2 linked regions of the Rhodoligotrophos defluvii genome follow. Each later gene encodes a partner of the first gene's protein in a complex. Links are inferred from orthologs where the notes say so. Each region holds a gene or a part of one and is shown on either strand. Other genes may lie near its edges. The genes, in order: pnp and E4P09_RS15680.

What was found.
Region 2: the proteins of pnp (region 1) and E4P09_RS15680 are in contact, whole or in part, in a cryo-EM structure (PDB 9QH0), measured with the Escherichia coli proteins. The link is inferred for Rhodoligotrophos defluvii from one-to-one orthologs.

What each region holds. Positions count from the first base shown.
Region 1 is NZ_SZZM01000001.1:905,836-915,444, forward strand. The notes cover bases 458-3,437. They hold pnp (polyribonucleotide nucleotidyltransferase), read left to right. Parts: upstream 458-863; coding sequence 864-3,011; downstream 3,012-3,437. Other genes in these bases: rpsO (30S ribosomal protein S15), read left to right, coding at 465-734; fabI (enoyl-ACP reductase FabI), read right to left, coding at 3,102-3,437. Outside these bases: tRNA pseudouridine(55) synthase TruB, read left to right, coding at 1-432; more of fabI, read right to left, coding at 3,438-3,974; fabB (beta-ketoacyl-ACP synthase I), read right to left, coding at 4,090-5,316; 3-hydroxyacyl-[acyl-carrier-protein] dehydratase FabA, read right to left, coding at 5,353-5,868; iron response transcriptional regulator IrrA, read left to right, coding at 6,157-6,585; E4P09_RS04390 (SH3 domain-containing protein), read right to left, coding at 6,593-7,186; E4P09_RS04395 (2-hydroxyacid dehydrogenase), read left to right, coding at 7,409-8,398; glutathione transferase GstA, read right to left, coding at 8,423-9,034; E4P09_RS04405 (HesA/MoeB/ThiF family protein), read right to left, coding at 9,109-9,609. UniProt on the Escherichia coli protein: Involved in mRNA degradation. Catalyzes the phosphorolysis of single-stranded polyribonucleotides processively in the 3'- to 5'-direction. Also involved, along with RNase II, in tRNA processing.
Region 2 is NZ_SZZM01000003.1:290,149-301,354, reverse strand. What follows is about bases 3,298-6,739. They hold E4P09_RS15680 (Rne/Rng family ribonuclease), read right to left. Parts: upstream 6,387-6,739; coding sequence 3,498-6,386; downstream 3,298-3,497. Other genes in these bases: E4P09_RS15685 (M48 family metalloprotease), read right to left, coding at 3,298-3,314. Outside these bases: E4P09_RS15700 (hybrid sensor histidine kinase/response regulator), read left to right, coding at 1-492; E4P09_RS15695 (hypothetical protein), read left to right, coding at 824-1,039; E4P09_RS15690 (DsbA family protein), read right to left, coding at 1,102-1,875; more of E4P09_RS15685, read right to left, coding at 1,923-3,297; E4P09_RS15675 (N-acetylmuramoyl-L-alanine amidase), read left to right, coding at 7,108-8,634; E4P09_RS15670 (penicillin-binding protein 1A), read left to right, coding at 8,913-11,206. UniProt on the Escherichia coli protein: Endoribonuclease that plays a central role in RNA processing and decay. Required for the maturation of 5S and 16S rRNAs and the majority of tRNAs. Also involved in the degradation of most mRNAs.

The sequences.
Region 1 (9,609 bases):
GATGACCATTTCGTCTTCGAAGCGGAATGCGGACCTGGCACCTATGTTCGCGCGTTGGCCCGCGACATGGGCCGGCAGCTCGGCTGTTACGGACATGTGGTGGCACTGCGGCGGCTGCGCGTCGGCCCGCTCGGCGCAGACGACATGATTTCGCTGGAAGAGCTGGAGGAATTGAGCGATAAGACACCCGGCCGCGAGGCCCTTTATGAAGTTCTCCGCCCTGTCGGGACCGCGCTGGACGACATCCCGGCCCTGGCCATCGGCAGTGCGGATGCGGCTCGCCTCAAGAGAGGTCAGCCGGTCATCATGCGCGGCAGAGACGCTCCCGTTCTCGACGGCACCTTTCTCGCACAGCTTCACGGCAAGCCCGTGGCGCTTGTCGAGATCAGCCAGGGAGCCCTCAAGCCAAAGCGTGTGTTCAATCTGGCCTGATTGAGGCCGCCGAGACTGAGAGGAGCTACCCGATGTCGATTACTGCCGAGCGCAAGCTCGAGATCATCAAGGACAACGCCCAGTCGGACACGGACACGGGTTCGGCCTATGTGCAGATTGCCGTGCTGACCGAGCGGATCAAGAACCTGACCGAGCATTTCCAGACCCATGCCAAGGATAACCATTCCCGGCGCGGACTGTTGAAGCTGGTCAGCCGCCGTCGCAAGCTGCTGGATTATCTCAAGCGCAAGGATGAGGCCGGCTATCAGGCCATCATCAAGAAGCTGGGGATCCGTCGCTGATTTTCGCCCCCGTCCAGGGGGCAACACGTTTCATGAGGTCGCCGGCACGGGGTCGGCGACCCGCAAGCCCATAGGATGCCGCCAGGGAAGTGAACTGGTGAGGCGGCGAGGGCTTAAGGAAGGTACGACATGTTTGATATCCACACAGAAGAATTGGAATGGGGTGGACGGCCGCTCAAGTTCGAGACGGGCCGCATTGCGCGCCAGGCCGACGGGGCCGTATTGGTAACCTATGGCGAGACCACGGTGCTTGCCACCGCCGTCGCCGAGCGCACCGCCAAGCCGGGCGTCGACTTTTTCCCCCTGACCGTCAACTATCAGGAGAAGAGCTATGCCGCCGGAAAGATTCCAGGCGGCTTTTTTAAGCGCGAGGCCCGGCCCTCGGAAAAGGAGACCCTGGTTTCCCGCCTGATCGACCGTCCGATACGGCCGCTCTTCGTCCCGGGCTTCCGCAACGAGACGCAGGTGATCGTCACCGTCATCTCGCACGACATGGAAAACGATCCGGATATCGTTTCCATGGTGGCGGCATCGGCCGCTCTGACGATTTCAGGCATCCCGTTCATGGGCCCCATCGGGGCCGCGCGCGTCGGCTATATCGACGGCCAGTATGTGCTCAACCCCAGCCTGCAGGAAATGCCGGACACCAAGCTCGATCTGGTGGTGGCGGGCAGCGCCGACGCGGTGCTGATGGTCGAATCCGAAGCGCATGAGCTGTCGGAAGAGGCCATGCTCGGCGCCGTGATGTTCGGGCACCGGGCGTTCCAGCCGGTCATCGACGCCATCGTGCGCCTGGCCGAAAAGGCCGCGCGCGAGCCGCGCGAGGTGCAGCTCCCCGACACGAGCGAGGTCTATGCCAAGGTGAAGTCGCTGGCCGAAGCCAAGCTCCGCGAGGCCTATGCGGTCGTATCCAAGGCAGCGCGCCAGGAAGCGGTAAGCCGGGTCAAGGACGAAGTGGTCGAGGCGCTTGCCGGTGCCTCTGCCGAAACCCCTGCTGACCTTCAGGCGGTGGGCGAGGCGTTCAAGACCCTTGAAAAGGAAATCGTCCGCGGCAACATCCTCGACACGGGCAAGCGCATCGACGGGCGCACCCTGACCGACATCCGCCCCATCGACTGCCAGGTTGGCGTGATCCCGCGCGCTCATGGCACCGCGCTGTTCACCCGTGGCGAGACGCAGGCGCTGGTGTTCACCACCTTGGGTACGGGCGAGGACGAGCAGTTTGTGGATGCGCTTGAAGGAACCTACAAGGAGTCCTTCATGCTGCACTACAATTTCCCGCCCTTCTCAGTGGGCGAGACCGGCCGCACCGGCTTCACCGGCCGTCGGGAAATCGGCCACGGCAAGCTCGCATGGCGCGCCGTCCATCCGCTGCTGCCCTCCAAGGAGCAGTTCCCCTACACGATCCGCGTTGTCTCGGAGATCACCGAGTCGAACGGCTCGTCGTCCATGGCGACGGTGTGCGGATCCTCGCTCGCGCTGATGGATGCGGGCGTGCCGCTGAAGCGCCCGGTGGCCGGCATCGCCATGGGTCTGATCAAGGAAGAGGACCGGGTGGCGGTGCTCTCCGACATCCTCGGCGACGAGGACCACCTGGGCGACATGGATTTCAAGGTGGCCGGTACCCAGGAAGGCATCACCTCGCTGCAGATGGACATCAAGATCTCCGGCATCACCGAAGAGATCATGCGTACCGCGCTGTTCCAGGCCCGCGAAGGGCGCATGCACATCCTGGGCGAGATGAACAAGGCGCTGGGCTCGGCCCGCTCCGGTCTTGGCGAACACGCACCGCGCATCGAGGTCATGACCATTCCGGTGGATAAGATCCGTGAGGTCATCGGTACGGGCGGCAAGGTCATCCGCGAGATCGTCGAGAAGACCGGCGCCAAGATCGACATCTCCGACGATGGCACCATCAAGATCGCCTCCTCAAAGGGCGACCAGATCGACGCGGCCATCAAGTGGATCAAGAGCATCGTCTCCGAGCCGGAGATCGGTGAGATCTACGACGGCAAGGTGGTCAAGGTCGTGGACTTCGGTGCCTTCGTGAACTTCTTCGGCAGCCGCGACGGTCTGGTCCATGTGTCGGAACTGGCGCCGCACCGGGTCGAGAAGGTCTCCGACGTGGTGAAGGAAGGCCAGTCCGTGAAGGTGAAGCTGATCGGCTTCGACCCACGCGGCAAGGTGCGCCTGTCCATGAAGGCGGTGGACCAGGAGACGGGTGCCGATCTCACCAAGCAGGCAAGCCCGGAAGCCAAGGAAGAAGTCGGCGGCTGACAAGCACAGCCCCCGATTTGCAGCAGGGAATGAGGCGCAGCCACAACGGCTTGCGCCTTTTTCATTGCGCGGTTGCCCAAGAGAGCAGGTCTACTGCGCGGCATCCCGCGGGGCGATGATCCCCACCGGCTCCTCTTCGACCGCTTCGCGGCTGATGTCGTCGGGGCGCGGCATCGAGATGATGTTATAGCCCGAATCCACGTAATGGATCTCGCCGGTGACGCCGTTGGACAGCTCAGAGACCAGATACAGCGCCGCCCCGCCGACCTCGTCGAGGGTCACGGTACGCCTCAGCGGCGCGTGCTTCTTCTGGTAGTTGTACATGATGCGGGCGTCCGAAATACCAGAGCCGGCGAGGGTACGCATAGGTCCCGCGGAAATGGCATTCACCCGGACGTTTTGCGGGCCGTAGTCGGCCGCGAGATAGCGGACACTGGCTTCGAGCCCTGCCTTGGCGACCCCCATCACATTGTAATTCGGCATCACCCGGGTGGAGCCGCCATAGGTGAGTGTGAGCAGCGAGCCGCCATTGGGCATCAGCGGCGCGGCCCGGCGGGCGACCTCGGTGAACGAAAAGCACGAGATCACCATGGTGCGGATGAAATTCTGTCGTGTGGTGTCCGCATAGCGGCCCTTGAGCTCGCCCTTGTCGGAATAGGCGATGGCATGCACCACGAAATCGAGGCTGCCCCAGCTCTTGCCCAGCTGCTCAAATACCTCGTCCACGGTCGTGATATCTTCGACGTCGCAAGGCAGCAGGATATCGCTGCCGACGGACGCGGCAAGCGGCCTCACCCTGCGGCCGAAAGCTTCCCCCTGATAGGTGAAGGCCAGCTCCGCGCCATGCTTGCGGAGCGTGAGCGCGATGCCCCAAGCGATGGAGTGGTCGTTGGCCACGCCCATGATCAGGCCCCGCTTGCCCGCCATGAGACCGCTTTCCGTCGTCTGAACCATCGTTCCCATAAGTCTCGCCCCTTCGGACTGGAGCGGCACGCCCGGAAGTGATCACCGTTGGGCAGCGCCGCACGATCAAAAAGCTTAGAGCAAAGCACCTGATTTCGAAATCGGGTCTTTCGCCTTAAGCCACGTATTTCCTGAAGATCAGCGTTCCGTTGGTCCCGCCAAACCCGAAGGAGTTGGACATCACGGTGTTGACTTCGACATTGTCGATCCGCTGCCGCACGATGGGCATATCGGCGAAAGCGGGATCGAGCTCTTCGATATGGGCGCTTTCGGCGATGAAGCGGTTCTGCATCATCAGCAGCGAATAGATCGCTTCTTGCACCCCGGCCGCGCCGAGCGAATGGCCGGTCAGCGCCTTGGTGGCGGAAATCGGCGGGCACTGGTCACCGGAGCCGAAGATGCGCCGGATCGCGTCGATTTCCGGGCCATCCCCTGCTGGTGTCGAGGTCGCATGCGGATTGATATAGTCGATCCTTTCACCGTTCAGGCCGGCCATGGCCAGCCGCATGCACCGTTCCGCGCCTTCGCCGGAGGGTGCCACCATGTCATAGCCGTCGGACGTCGCGCCATAGCCCGCCACCTCCGCGTAGATCTTCGCGCCACGTGCCTTGGCGTGTTCCAGCTCCTCCAGCACCAATACGCCTGCCCCTCCGGCAATGACGAAACCGTCGCGGTTCACGTCATAAGGCCGAGAGGCCGTCTCAGGCGTTGCATTATACTTCGACGACATGGCGCCCATCGCATCGAACAGGTTCGACAGGGACCAGTCGAGCTCCTCGCATCCGCCAGCGAAGACGATGTCCTGCTTGCCCCACTGGATGAGCTCGGCCGCATTGCCGATGCAATGGGTCGAGGTGGCGCAGGCGGAGGAGATGGAGTAGTTGACGCCTTTGATCTTGAACCAGGTCGCGAGCGTTGCCGAAGCGGTGGACGACATCGCCTTGGGTACCGCGAATGGCCCTATCCGTTTAGGGCCCTTCTCCCGGGTGATGTCCGCCGCCTCCACGATCGCGCGGGTGGAAGGGCCGCCCGAGCCCATCACGATCCCGGTGCGCGGGTTCGAGACCTCGTCCGGCTCTAGGCCTGCGTCCCGGATGGCCTGTTCCATCGCCACGTGGTTCCAGGCCGCCCCGCCGCCGAGGAAGCGCATGGCGCGCCGATCCACCGCCTCGCCGGGTTCCAGTGTCGGGGCGCCATGCACCTGGCAGCGGAACCCCAGCTCTGCATATTCTTTTGCGCGGCTGATGCCTGACTTCGCCTCGCGCAGGGAGGCCAGCACTTCCTGGCTGTTATTGCCTATGCTCGATACGATACCTAGTCCTGTTACGACCACACGCCTCACGGCTCGGTCCTTCTATCTGTTGTCGATGCCCGGTCCTCACGCCTTACTTGGGGTGAAGAGGCCGACCTTCAAATCCTGTGCGGTATAAAGCGCACGGCCGTCGGCCTTCAGCAGGCCGTCGGCAATCCCAAGCGTCAGCTTGCGCTGGATCACGCGCTTGAGATTCACAACATATTCGACCTTCGTGACAGACGGCACAACCATGTCGGTGAATTTTACCTCCCCGACGCTGAGCGCACGCCCCTTGCCTGGGCTGCCCAGCCAGCCCAGGAAAAAGCCGAGAAGCTGCCAGAGAGCATCGAGACCGAGGCAGCCCGGCATCACCGGATCACCCAGGAAATGGCACGGAAAGAACCACAGATCCGGCTTTATATCGAGCTCGGCGACGATCTCGCCCTTGCCATATTCCCCGCCCTGCTCCGAGATCGAGGAAATCCGGTCGAACATGAGCATGGGCGGAAGCGGAAGCTGCGCGTTTCCCGGACCGAATAGCTCGCCCCGGGCACAGGCGAGCAGTTCCTCATAGCCATAGCTCGATTTCCGCTGAAGCATTCCTTGCCCAAGCTTTGTTTGCAATTGAGCCTTTTTGCATCAAGGCCCTATGTTTGAACCTAGATATGCGTGGCGCTGCCACAGCCGCGTGGTGCTGGCCTCGCGGCTTTGCCGCTTCCTATCATACCAGAGCCGTCGCTGAAAGCCTCTCGCCACCTCATGGTGAGACGCCATGCTATGCGGCGGAATGAAACTTGCTGGCGCCTCCCACAAATGCTACATGCGAGGCATTCTCACCGCGTCGTCAAAAACGCGGCGATGTCTTGTTGAATGGACGAAGGTTGCTGAATGAATGAACCGGTGCTTCAGGCTGGAGAGGCGACTGTCGTAGCCAAGCTGCGGCATGCAGGCCTGCGTCCGACCCGGCAGCGCGTCTCGCTGGCTCGCCTTCTGTTCAGCGTTGGCGATCGTCACGTCACGGCGGAAGAGCTGCACGATGAGGCGGTGCGGGCGCGCGTGCCGGTTTCGCTGGCCACCGTCTACAACACCCTCAACCAGTTCACGCGCGCAGGCTTGCTGCGTGAGGTTGCGGTCGAGGGCGCCAAGACCTATTTCGACACAAACACCTCCAACCATTATCACTTTTTCGTCGAAAACACCGGCAAGCTGGTGGATATCGAGAGTGATGAGCTGCAGGTGGTCGGCATTCCGGAAGCGCCGGAAGGCACGTCGATCTCGCGCATCGACGTCATCATCCGTCTGGCTCAGGAAAGCTGAGCCAGCTTCATTCGATCTTCTCGCCGGGATAGACGCCCCACAGCATGTTCTGCGGCAGCCAGCCGCTATAGCTGCCGATCTGCACCCGGCACCAGCGTCCTGTACATTGCTGCACAAAGCCGAGGACGCCCGACTCCACCTTGGCGACCGGCCGGCTGCTCTCGTCTGACTGCTGCATCATCATGGTGCTTGCCCCTTCCTTCCAGGGCGAGACCAATACGGTGCGCCGGCTCGACAGCAGGCTGTGATACACCCAGCCCTCCTCCCCGTCACTGTCGCGCACCCGGCGCCAATTCTCGAACTCGGCGATGATCTCCACTGGCAGGTTGCGCCGGGAATACACCCATACGATCTGGTGCTCGCTGCTAGGACCACGGCGCACGTTCACCTCGTCCGACTTGAGGCTGACGAAGCGGGGCAGCGGCAAGCCGCTGGGCCCGAGCGTGCGGGACCCGCTCGGTGCCGCATCCGACTTCGCCTCCTCTCCCGTCGCGTTGGCCAGCTGATTGAGGCCGGCAGTGCCGGCCACGGCGAGCGCCAGCGCCACCGCGCCCATCAGGATGACGGCGAGAGATGCCGCACGTCTGCTCCTTTGCTTCATGCGCGAATCACCCGGCGTCTATCTCACCCACGATCCGGGACAAGAGCATAGAAACCGTTTCCAAAACGTGTTGAGTCTGCTGATCGAGCTGGGCCAGGAGAAGCCCTGTGTCCTTGCCTGCGCAGTTTACACAAGCACCATCCGGACTTAAAGAGTGTGCCTCAGCCTATAGGAGGGGCTGAGCGGGAGCGCCACACCCGTTCCAGGTTGAGGAGGGGCTCAATGCCGAAGCGGAAGCCGCTGGTGATCGTCACGCGTAAGCTGCCGGACGTGGTGGAAACGCGCATGCGCGAGCTCTTCGACACGCGATTGAACCTGGACGATATGCCGCTGTCCCAGGCCGAGCTTGTTCACGCGGTGCAGACCGCTGACGTGTTGGTGCCGACGGTGACGGACCGTATCGACAAGGCGGTGCTGTCGCAGTCTGGTCCGCAGCTCAGATTGATCGCCAATTTCGGCACCGGCGTCGACAACATCGATGTGGAAACCGCCAGCGCGCGGGGAATCATCGTCACCAACACGCCGGGAGTACTCACCGAAGACACCGCCGACATGACCATGGCCCTCATTCTGGCCGTGGCGCGCCGTCTCACCGAGGGGGCAGCGATCATCGGCGGCGAAAAACCCTGGACTGGCTGGTCGCCGACCTGGATGCTCGGCCACCGCATCTATGGCAAGCGCCTGGGCATCATCGGCATGGGCCGCATCGGCTCGGCGGTCGCACGGCGGGCCAAGGCCTTCGGCCTGCAGATCCACTATCACAACCGGCGGCCGGTCAACGCGCGCCTCGAGGAGGAGCTGGAGGCGACCTACTGGGAAAGCCTCGACCAGATGCTGGCGCGCATGGACGTGATCTCGGTCAACTGCCCCCACACGCCCGCCACCTACCACCTGCTGAACGCACGCCGGCTGCGGCTGATGAAGCCCACGGCCATCATCGTGAACACGTCGCGCGGCGAGGTTATCGACGAAAACGCCCTTGCGCGCATGCTGGAGGCCGGCGAGCTGGCCGGGGCCGGCCTCGACGTGTTCGAGCATGAGCCGGCCGTCAATCCACGGCTCATCAAGTGCTCGCGCGCCGTGTTGCTGCCTCATATGGGCTCGGCAACGATCGAGGGTCGCATCGACATGGGCGAGAAGGTCATCATCAACATCAAGACCTTCGTCGATGGGCACACGCCGCCAGACCGCGTGCTGCCCACCATGCTGTAACGGGCGCAGGGGAACCCTTGCGCCTCAGGCAAGGCCCTCCTCGCTCCGGGCCCGCTGCACGGCTGGACGCGCGCGGACGTCCTCCAGGAAGCGAAGGATGCCGGGGTAGGCGCTGAGGTCCACGCCCGCGCGACGGGACCAGCTCAGCACGACCCATGCATAGGCATCGGCGACGGTGAAAGTATCCCCCGTCAGAAAGGGGTTTCGCGCGAGCGCCTGGTCCACCACCTTGAGCCGTTGCGCCAGCACGGAGCGGGCCAACTCCTTCGCGGCTTCCGGGGCATTGGCCACAAACAGCGGGAAATAGTTCTTGTGCAGCTCGGCACCGGTGAAGGCGAGCCATTCCTGGACCCGATAGCGGTCTAGAGAGCCGGCCGGCGGAATCAGGCTTGCCTCCGGCTTCCGGTCGGCAAGATACTGCACGACCACGGCCACCTCTGTGAGCACCTGGCCGTTGTCAAGCTCGAGTGCCGGGACATAGCCTTTCGGGTTGACGGCCAGATAGTCATCGCCGGTTTCGGTCTTCTTGGTCGCGAGGTCGACGGATACCAGGTCCAGCGGGATCCCGGCTTCGCAGGCGACGATATGGGGCGCCAGCGAGCACGCGCCGGCCTTGTAATAGAGCGTGAATGTCACGAGCGAATCTCCTTCAAAAAATGAACGCTCCGATAGCACCGGCCCCGCGGCGGCTCAATGCCCATCGCAGGACCTTAGCCGATCGCCATTTCGTAGAAGCGGGGCCCCAAGGCATCATAGACCAGCAGCCGCCCGGCCAGGCTGTCGCCTATGCCCAGCAGTTCTTTGATCACCTCCACCGCCTGCAGGGAGCCGATGACACCGGTCAGCGCCCCGATGATGCCCACCTCCTCGCAAGTGGGCAGCGCGCCGGGATCGAGGCCCTCGGGATAGAGATCGCGATAGGATGGCCAGGGACTCCCATCCGGCCGCATCTGATAGGGTTTGAACGTGGTGATCTGCCCATCGAACCTGGCGACCGCCGCCGAGACCAGGGGAATGCGCGCCGCCGCACAGGCATCGCTCACCGCGAGCCGGGTGACATATAGGTCCGACCCATCGGCCACGATGTCATAGCCGGACACGATGTCGTGCGCATTTTCCCGGGTGAGTCGCAGCGTATGCAGTTGCACGGTCACATGGGGGTTGAGCCGGCGCACCGCGGCGGCCGCGCTATCCGTCTTGGCCAAGCCTAC
Region 2 (11,206 bases), on another replicon or contig:
TCGGGCGGGCGGCTGGTGCTCGTGAGCGAGAAGAACGTAGGCACCACGGCCGAGCTCTGGCTGCCCGTCGCGGAGACCTATGAGCAAGGGCTGGCGGCGCGCTTGGCCGTGCCCGGCGAGGCAGAATCGCGCAAGCCGAGTGCACTGGTGATCCTGGCGGTTGACGATGACGGTTTGGTGTTGATGAGCACCAGCGCCATGCTCGAGGATCTCGGCCACGAAGTCATCGAGGCAGCCTCCGGGGCGGAAGCCCTGGAGACGCTCCGCAGCAATAAGCGCGTGGACCTGGTGATCACCGACCAGGTGATGCCACAGATGACGGGGACGCAGCTGGCCGCCGCCATCAGGGCCGAATGGCCCGACCTCCCGGTGATCATCGCCACAGGCTATGCCGAACTGCCGGAGGACGTCGCCGCCGTTCTGCCGAAACTCTCGAAGCCATTTCGACAGGACGACCTCAGCCGCATCATAGCAGAGGTCATGCCGGCCTGAGCAACGAGCCACTTCGGCTCGGCCAGGACTCGGCACGCGGAACGGAAACGCATTTCATGGAACGGGGCGCTGCACTTGATCGTTCTGGGGCTGCACTTATCTTGAAATGGCCGCGGGTGACTGATTCGCGGCCGCCAAATGGTACAAGCCGATGATAATGTTCGAGACTGCGCGCTCGGGCGTCAGTCGACACTGGCCTGTCGCCGAGGCCCGTTTGCAAGGCGCTGTGCGCCAGAAGGCTGGCCATGCCTAAGGCATGAGGTGAACACCGGCTGCAGCAGGAATCGAGCCATAGCCAATCCCAAGCGATGACAATCAACGGAGGTTGCGTGTGACCGCGCGCGCACTGAGCGAACTGAACTCGGGTGCTTTCGAGCCAGATATGGTTTCGGCCATGCTGGCGGCTTACAACAAGGCGGTGAACGCCCTCGGTACCCGCTCCGACGAGCCCACGCGATTGAGAATCGCCCACGCCATTATCGGTTTCGCCACGCAGGGAGAAAGCGACCCCGGCCGCCTGTGCGAAAAGGCGCTGGCGATCGTCTAGTCAGACTTCGCCCCGCCCGTGAATGGGATGGGCGATCGGAGCCCGACGCCCGCAGAGCTGCATCAGCAGAGCGCCTTGCACGAGCCGCTGCCTCTCACCTCAGCCACCGTCTTGGTCAACGCGTCGAGCCCGACCGCGCCGGGCAGGAACTTGTCGCCGATGACGAAGGCCGGCGTGCCCTGAATACCAAGCTCGCGAGCGAGCCTGTAGCCGTCCTCGATTTGCGCGGTAACCGCCTCGCCCTGCATATCCGCCTTCAGCTTTTCCAGATCGAGGCCGACCTTCTTGGCCGTGGCAAATACGGCCGCCTCGTCCAACGAGCCGTTATGGGCCATCAGCGCGTTGTGGAATTCCCAATACTTATCCTGGTTCTTGGCGGCAATCGCCGCCTTTGCGGCGACCAGCGAACCAGGCCCGAGGATCGGGAACTCCTTCAGCACGAAACGGACATTCTTGTCCTGCTTCAGAAGCGCCATGAGATCCGGCTGGGAGCGCTTGCAGTACCCGCAGTTGTAGTCGAAGAACTCGACCACGGTGACATCGCCCTCGGGGTTGCCCGCCACGAAGTCCTTCTCATCGCGGAAAATGGCCTTCGCATTCTCCTTGATGGCATCAGCCGCCTGCGCGAGCTGCTGCTGCTGCTCCTTCTGGTCGAGCGCCTGGATCACCTCACGCAGGAATTCGGGATTTTCCAGCAAGTACTGCCGGATGGTCTCGATGATCTCGCCGCGCTGGGCATCGTTGAATTCCGCCGCGGACAATCGGCTGTCCATGGCCGGCACGGCGAGCAGGCAGGCGAGGCTCACGGCCGTGAGCAGACGTCGGGCAAAATGCATCAAGACCTCTCCGAAACACCAGGTTGTGAATCCGGACTATACAGGGCTTAGTCCTTACCAACCTTCACATTCAGGATATCGTTCGCGCGGATCCATTCGGGCGTGCCGCGCTTGAACGCGGCAAGCGAGCGCTTGGCCTTCTGCTTGGCAAGCTCGACGTCGCCGCTGATCAAAGCGGCCTCAGCCGTCTCCAGATCCGCCATGGGGATATTGTTGCGTCGCGCGTAGGCGATGGCGAGCTGGGCGTGCAGTTCGGAGGAATCCGTCTCGTAGCGCTTCGCCCGCTGCAGCTGCTGGATCGCCGGCTCGATCAGTCGATCATCATTGGTGTTGAGCATGGCTTGGGCCAGCATGATGCGGACCAGGCCCTGATTGGGCATGAGTTCCACCGCCTTCTGCAGGGCGGGCACCGCCTCCCTGACCTTGCCCGATTCGAGCAGTGCCTGGCCGCGCAGTTCCCAGAAATAAGGATTGTTCGGCTGCGCTCTCTGCAAGGGCTCGAGTTCGGCGAGGGCGCCTCTGAGATCCCCCGTGCGGAAGGCGGCAATGGAGCGCGCATAGCGGGCGGGCGCGCTGGTGTCGCTGGTGGGATAGCGCTGATAGACCCGCTGGGGCGAGGTCAGGAACCCCATCAGCTTGGCCTGCACCATCGCATGGCGCGCCTTGAGCGCGGGGCTGTCTCCCGCATCGAAATAGGGGCTCTTGCGGGCGTTGATCTCGAGATTGCGCACCCGGTCCAGCGGCATCGGGTGGCTCAGCACGTAAGGGTCGACAGGCACCGACGAGGCGAGGGATTCGTTCGACAGCCTCTCGAACAGGTCGATCATGCCGCGCGCCGACTGCCTGGTGGCCGTGAGATACTTCAACGCCGCCTGGTCTGCCGCCGATTCCTGCGCACGGGCATAGGAAAGCAGGTTGCGCTCGGCGAGCGACTGGCCGCCCAGCATGATTCCCTGGCCGCTGCGGGCCAGTTCGCCCTGGCCGGCCAGACCTGCCCCGATCATGGTCGCCGCACCGACCAGCATGCCGATGATCGCCGCGGTGCTGGCCTTGTCCAGCTGCTTTTGCATGCGCGACAGGTGCCCGCCGGCAATGTGCCCGGTCTCGTGGGCCAACACGCCGATCACCTCGTTGGGCGTTTCCGCCCTGGTGAGCAGGCCGGTGTGAATGAAGATCCGCTGCCCGCCGGCGACAAAGGCGTTAATGGTATCCGAGTTGATGATGTAGACCTGCACCGCTTCAGGCTTCAGGCCGGCCGCCCGGAACAGGGGGGTCGCATAGTCGCGCAGCAGCTGTTCGATCTCGTTGTCGCGGATCAAGGGCAGGCTGGCCGCCTTGGCCTGGGGCACGGGAATTCCGCCGGCCGCCACCGAAACGGCCGTCAGGCCGGCGAGGCAGCGAACGGCGATACCTCTTATGATCCGATGCAGTAGAGCCATGAGCGCACCGTTGTCTGAAAGCTCACCGTTTGTCGTGAAATGCGGCAATACTGCGGCCCGTGGGGCACGCCGCTTCGGGCCTCGCGATCACATCTTTGCGCCACGCCCGACCGCCGCACCAGCGGCAACGGGAGGGGGACCGGTGTTTGCGTCCCCCTCACCAACTGCACCGCGCAATCCTGCTCAATGCCTGAACAGTCGCGCCCGCTGCCACCACCCGCGGCGCGCGGGGCGCTCCGGCTGGGGCTCCGGCGCCGCACTCACCTGAGCCACTTCAGGCTGGCGCGCCTCCTCGGCGTGTTCCGGTTCGGCCGGCACGGGCGTCAGGTCGTCGGTCGGCGCCGTGGATTCGGCCGGATGCGGCCCAACCGCTTCGCCATTCGATGGCCGCGCCACAGATGCTGGTGGTTCCTGTGGAGCCTCTGTCGGCGCCTCGCCGGCCGCCTCTGTCGGGACTGCCGTCTCGGTGATCTCCGGGCCCTTCACGGCTGGCTGCTCGGCGGCTTGCGCCGCCGGCTTGGCTTTGGCCTTGGCGCGGGGCCGCCGCCTCGGTTCCGCTTTCGCGCTGTCGACCGCCGCCTCCTGGGCTGCCGGCTCGGCCGTGGTCGCGGCCTCCTCGCCAGGCTGGGCGGCCTTGCGTGCACGGCTACGCCGTGGTCGCTTGGCCGGTGCTGGTGCCGCCTCCGGCGCGGCTTCCGCTAGAGCCTCGCCCGTGGGGGCCGGCGCCGCTGGAGCCAGCTCGGCCTCGGCGGTGCCGATTTCCAATTCGATCACGTCGGAGGCTTCGGGCGCCTCGAGCGGACCGCCGGCAACCGCATCGCTCAAGGCGACGGAGATGCCGTCATCATTCTCGTAGACGGGCTGCTCCCGTCCATGTCTGCCGCGATGGCGGTCCTCCGAACGGCGCTTCCGGTCGAATTTTTCGCGCGCGACCTGCGGTTCGGCCCCTGCCTCGAACTCGGGGATGAAAACGTCGCCGACCTCCGGCTGCGGTCCTGCGCCAGGATCGACCCAGCCGCCAGTGGCGGTTGCGCCATGCTCAGCCTCATGACCATGGCGCCGGCCGCCGCGCCGGCCCCGCCTGCGCCGACGGCGGCGGCCGCCTTCTTCGGCGTCATGGCCGTTGCGCTCGCGCCGGTGCTCGCCCGGGCCGCCGTGGGCCGCTTCGGCGGCCTCCACCTGCTCGGCCACCGCATCGGCCAGCTCTTCGTCTGCAACCGCCTCTTCCGGCGCCACCTCGGCAAAGGCGGTGTCGACCTGCACGGCGGCGGGCAACGGCCGGGTCGGCCGACCCTCTGCGCGCTCGACCTTGAAGTTCTCGTTGCGCAGGTCCGTGCTGGGCTCCAGATAGATCGAAGCTCTATAGGCCTGCTCGATCGTGAGCACGTTGTGCCGCTTCTGGTTGAGCAGATAGAAGGCGACCTGAGGATCGCAGCGGACCGTCACGTCCTCGGCCCGGCGCATCAGGTGCTCTTCAACGCCCCGCAACACCGACAGGGCACAGGATTCTATCGAGCGGACCACCCCGCGGCCAAGGCACGTGGGGCAGGACACGGTCGAGCCCTCAAGCATCCCGACCCGCAGCCGCTGCCGCGACATTTCCAGAAGCCCGAAATGGCTGATGCGGCCGACCTGAATGCGGGCGCGGTCGTTCTTCAGCGCCTCCTTCATGCGGCGCTCCACCGCACGATTGTTGCGCTTCTCCTCCATGTCGATGAAGTCGATGACGATCAGGCCGGCAAGATCGCGCAGGCGCAACTGCCGGGCGATTTCGTCGGCCGCTTCGAGATTGGTCTTGAGCGCCGTATCTTCGATATTGTGCTCGCGCGTGGACTTGCCCGAGTTCACGTCGATCGAGACCAGCGCCTCGGTCTGATTGATGACGATGTAGCCGCCGGAGCTCAAGGTGACGGTGGGTGAGAACAGGCCATCCAATTGGCTTTCGACCTGATACCGGCTGAACAGCGGCCGCGGCTCCTGATAGAGCTTCACATTGCGCGCATGGCTCGGCATGAGCATTTTCATGAACTCGCGCGCCTCGCGGTGGGCCGCCGCGCCTTCGACCAGGATCTGCTCCACATCCTTGGTGTAGAGGTCGCGAATCGCCCGCTTGATCAGGCTGCCTTCCTCGTAGATCAGCGTCGGCGCCGTGGATTTCAGCGTCAGGTCGCGAATGCTCTCCCACTGCCGCAGCAGATAATCGTAATCTCGCTTGATCTCCGCCTTGGTGCGGTTGGCACCGGCGGTGCGGACGATGACGCCCATGCCCTCCGGCACATCCATTTCCCGCGCCACTTCCTTCAGGCGCCGCCGGTCGTTGGCGTCCGTGATCTTGCGCGAAATTCCGCCGCCGCGCCCAGTGTTCGGCATCAGCACGCAGTAGCGTCCGGCAAGGGACAGATAGGTGGTCAGTGCCGCGCCCTTATTGCCGCGCTCTTCCTTCACCACCTGCACCAGCAGGATCTGCCGACGCTTGATCACCTCCTGAATCTTGTAGACGCGCTTCACATTGCGCTTGAAGCCGGAAGCCTCTTCCAGAGCATCGTCTGATCCGACGGAATCGACCGCCTGAGCTTCGGGATCTTCATCGATCTCCTCGACCGTCCCGCCGTTCGTTCGGCCGCTCTCTTCGCCGTCGGCCGCTGCGCGGCCGGCCTTGACGTCCGCGCCGTTGCCATTCATGGCCGATGCCGATGCGGCATCACCATTGGCGTGCTCCGTGCCGTTGCTGCCGGTGGGCCCGTCCTCGCTCGCCTTCTCGAAATCGTCGTCGGACGCGCGCTGGTTGCGGGATTCCTCCTTGAGCAGTGCCTGACGGTCGGCCACCGGAATCTGATAATAGTCGGGGTGGATTTCGCTGAAGGCAAGAAAGCCGTGGCGGTTGCCGCCGTAGTCGACGAAGGCCGCCTGCAGCGACGGTTCTACGCGCGTCACCTTGGCGAGATAGATATTGCCGCGGATTTGTTTTCGCGACGACGACTCGTAGTCGAATTCCTCAATCTTGTTCCCACGCAGCACGACCACCCGGGTCTCCTCCGGGTGCGCCGCGTCGATCAGCATAGTGCTTCCCATGTTTTTCTGTCTCCCACGCCCGCGCGGAATGCAATGCATAGCCGCCGGTCTGGCATGCGGCATCCAAAGCCGCGGCCATCACCGCCGGAACAGCGCGAGCGCATCGTGTTGTCCAGGAAGCAGGCGGGGTTTTGCAGTGCCGAAAGGGGGCGGACGGAACGCTGGAAACTCCGGAGAGCCTCTCTTCCAATGCGGGTCTGCCCAAACCAATCTCAGCCGACTTATGCAACAGCCTGTTCCGATTCAGTTCATATCGCTCCAAACCCATGGAGCAGCTTCAAAGTCCTCCTCTGCAGGACAAAGTCCCGCTGGAAGCAGGAGCATATGCAACCTGCAAGAGCAGGTCTGCAATTCGAACGGCCAGCCAGTCGGCTCAGAGCAATGCGACCAAAAGGCCAGCGCGTGAAAAAACTGCAGAGGCATCATACACCACAGTGATCCTGGCGCATAATGACCTCAGTGCCCTAATTAGCGGACATGGTCGAAGCTTGGCAAGTGCAGTTGCTGTTCCCAGGCACTTGGCCAAGGCTTGACCCACGTCGCGCGGCTCCCATACTCAATCTGGCTTCCAGCCGCGGGCCGGGGCAACGGAAAAGTCAGATTTTACGTAATCTTTAGTTAACTGCTCCCTCATAGTCTGCCATATGCACGGAACGGTTCGGGCGGCGGTGCCGGTTCCGGGCGTATGTGATGTTTCGGGTCGGCGAAAGGGCGCTGCGCAGTGAAACCGGGCAACCACGCACGGGTGTCGCGAAATCTGCGCGTCTGGATGTTCTTTTGCCTGCTAGCCACCTGTATTCCTACTCTTTTCCAGCAAGGTCCCGCGCCGGCCTTTGCCCAAGACGGCGCCAGCAGCAGGATTGAGGCGATCGGCGCCAGAGTCGCCGGCGACCAGCGCAAGACCCGCTTCGTGCTCGATCTCAGCCGGCCAGCCGCCTACACCGTCACCGTCGTGCCGGACCCGTTCCGGGTGGTCATCGACATGCGCGGGGTAATCTTCAGCCTCCCGGCCGGTATCGGCAAGCTGGGCCGCGGTCTCGTTCGCGAATATCGCTACGGCCGTTTCGACGGCGACAAGGCGCGCATCGTGATCGATACCAGCGCGCCGGTGCTGATCGACCGCACCTTCCTGGTCGAGCCTGCCGACGGCGGGCCGGCACGCATGGTCATCGACCTCATCGAAACAGATGTGGCCACCTACGCAAAAATCAAGGAACGGCTGGATCGCGAGCAAGCGAACGCGACGGCGCACATAGAACCGCGACGAGGGATCGGCGCCGATAGCCCGGGGGCCGATACAACGGGTTCTGAAGGAGCCGGCGCCGCTCCATCCCGCAGCATCGGCAAGCCACCGCTGCCCAAGCCCCGTCCGCAAAAAAAGTCGCTGCTGGCCGCATTGACTCCCTTGGATTTGGACAGCGACGCTGCCGTCGCGCCCGACGCGGCGAGGCCGGTGGTCAAGGACAATGCACGGGTGGAGCCGACCGCCGTGTTTTCCCCGGCAGCGACCGGCAGCGCGGAGCCCGTGCCGCCGGCGCTGCCTGCAAAGCCGAAGGGGAAGCCGGTGGTGGTCATCGATCCGGGGCACGGGGGCGTCGATCCCGGCGCCATCAGCCGGTCGGGCACCCGCGAGAAGGACGTGGTGCTCGGATTCGCGCGGGCTCTGCGCGACGCCCTGCAGGCGACCGGGCGCTACGACGTGAAGATGACCCGCGCGGACGACACGTTCATCAGCCTCGGCGGCCGCGTGGCCATCGCCCAGAAGCACGGCGCCGATCTGTTCATCTCGATCCACGCGGATTCGCTGAAGCGCGGCGTTGCACGCGGCTCCACGGTCTACACCCTGTCCGACAAGGCCTCGGACCAGGAGGCGGCCGAGATCGCCGCCTCCGAAAACAAGGCCGATCTGGTCGGCGGCATTCCTCCCGAAGCCGAGAGCGAGGGGCTCGCCGATATTCTCGTGGACCTCGTGCAGCGGGAAACCCGCAACCATTCGATGTTCTTCGCCAACACCCTGGTCAGCCAGCTGCAGGATGCGACCAGGCTGAACAGCAAGCCTCATCGGTATGCGGGCTTCCGGGTGCTGCGCGCGCCCGACGTGCCCTCGGTGCTCTTGGAACTCGGCTATCTCTCGAGCCCCGAGGACGAGAAGCTCCTGACGTCCGCCGCCTGGCGCAAGCGGGTCGCCCGCTCCATTGTCTCGGCGGTGGACGGTTTCTTCGGCACCCACGTTTCGCAGCGCCGCTAGGCCAAAGCTTTCCGGCCTGCGATGCCACGTCGCTGCCATATTGCGCCGATATCCCCGGCGATATCGCTCGACTGTGCCATCACTTTCGGCTTATCCCTGTCGGGGAATGCTGTCGCGAGCCGCGAAGCGTGATAGGATGCACGGATGATTTGCGGCTTGGGGGGAGCGGGTTCCGGCTCAGACCCGGCAATCCACGTGAATGGGTGCTGGTCGTGTTCAGCAACATTGGCCGGGGGCTGGCTGGCAGCACGCCGTGGGCCTCGAGAAGATAGAGCTTCATGCTGAGATTTTTTGGCTATCTCTTTGCCGTCGGCTTCATTCTGTTCGGTGCAGCGGCCGCTGTCGCCGGCTATGTGGTCTGGACCATGTCCGACGAGCTGCCGGACTACCGGCAGCTGGCTGAGTACGAGCCGCCGGTGACCACCAGGGTTCATGCGGCGGATGGCACGCTGATCGCCGAATATGCCCGCGAGCGCCGCCTCTATGTGCCGGTCAGCGCCATTCCGACGCTGGTCATCAATGCCTTTCTCGCGGCGGAGGACAAGAGCTTCTACCAGCATGGCGGGCTCGATCCGTTCGGCATCGCGCGCGCCGTCGTCACCAATGTCGAGAACTATCTCCATGGCGGCGGCCACATGGTGGGCGCCTCCACCATCACCCAGCAGGTCGCCAAGAATTTCCTTCTGACGAATGAGCGGACCCTCGACCGGAAGCTCAAGGAAGCGCTGCTGGCTATGCGCATCGAGCAGGCCTATTCCAAGGACAAGATTCTCGAGCTCTATCTCAACGAGATCTATCTCGGCTTCGGGGCATACGGGGTTGCGGCGGCGGCGCTCAACTATTTCGGCAAATCGCTGAATGACCTCACACTGGCCGAGGCTGCCTATCTTGCCGCGCTGCCGAAGGCGCCGGCCAATTACCATCCCACCCGCTATACCGCGCGCGCCGTGGAGCGGCGCAATTGGGTGCTGCAGCAGATGTCAGCGAACGGCTTCGTCTCGCGGGAGGAGGCCGAGGCGGCCATGAAGGCGCCGCTCGCCATCAACCCGCGCTCCATCGGCGCCGAGCTGTTCTCCGCCGAGTACTTCACCGAGGAGGTGCGCCGGGAGGTGCTCGAGCTCTATGGGGAAAAGAAGCTCTATGACGGCGGTCTTTCCATCCGCACCACCCTGCAGCCCGCCTTGCAGATCTACGCGCGACAGGTGCTCAACCGCGGGCTTGTGAAGTTCGACCGCGCCCGTGGGTATCGCGGGCCGGTGAAGACTATCGACATCAGCGGCGACTGGGGCAAGGCTTTGGCCGATATGAATGCCCCCGCCGATATCGCGCCCTGGCAGCTGGCGGTGGTGCTGGAAACCACCGACAAGGAGGCCACCATCGGGCTCACCCCCAAGCGTCTGGTGGGTGGCGGCCTCGAGAAGGGGCGGGACACCGGCGTTATCCCCCTGAAACTGCTCACCTGGGCGCGCGCCGCCACGGGGCGTGGCCTCGGACCTCAGGTCAAGTCGGTGGAACAGGTGCTCAAGCCGGGGGACGTAGTCTATGTGGCACCGGCGGAAGAAGGCGGCATCTTCCACCTGGTGCAGGTCCCGGAGATTGAAGGCGGCCTTGTGGCCATGGACCCGCATACCGGGCGAGTGCTCGCCATGGTGGGCGGCTTCTCCTATGGGATGAGCCAGTTCAACCGCGCCTCCCAGGCCCGGCGGCAGCCCGGCTCGTCCTTCAAGCCGTTCGTCTATGCGGCGGCACTCGAGAATGGCTATACGCCCTCCAGCGTCATCATGGACGCGCCGATCGAGGTGCGCATGGCGAACGGCACCATATGGAGCCCCAAGAACTACTCGAACAAGTTCTATGGGCCGTCCACCCTGCGCCGCGGCATAGAGCTCTCGCGAAACGTCATGACCGTGCGGCTTGCCCAGGACATGGGGCTGGAGAAGGTGTCGGAGCTTGCCGAGCGCTTCGGCATCTACGACAAGATGCCGCCGGTGCTGTCCATGGCCTTGGGCGCCGGCGAGACCACGCTCATGCGCATGACCGCCGCCTTCAGCATGCTGGACAATGGGGGCAAGCGCATCAATCCCACGCTGATCGACCGCATTCAGGACCGCTATGGGCATACGATCTACCGTCATGACGCCCGCGACTGCAGCCAGTGCAAGGCGGACGGGTGGCACAACCAGCCCGAGCCGGAACTCGTCGACAACCGCGAGCAGGTGATCGATCCCTACACCGCCTATCAGATCACCTCGATGATGGAGGGCGTGGTCCAGCGCGGCACGGGCAGGATCGTCTCCAAGGTGGGCAAGCCGCTGGCCGGCAAGACGGGAACCACCAATGACGAGAAGGATGCCTGGTTCGTGGGGTACGCGCCCGATCTCGCGGTCGGCATCTATGTCGGCTATGACAATCCGCGGCCCATGGGGCGCGGCTCGACGGGCGGCGAGATCGCAGCCCCCATCTTCGCCGATTTCATGAAGCTTGCCCTCAAGGACAAGCCGGGCATTCCCTTCCGGATACCGCCGGGCGTCCAGCTCATCCCCATCAACCCCAGCAACGGCCAGCGTGCCGC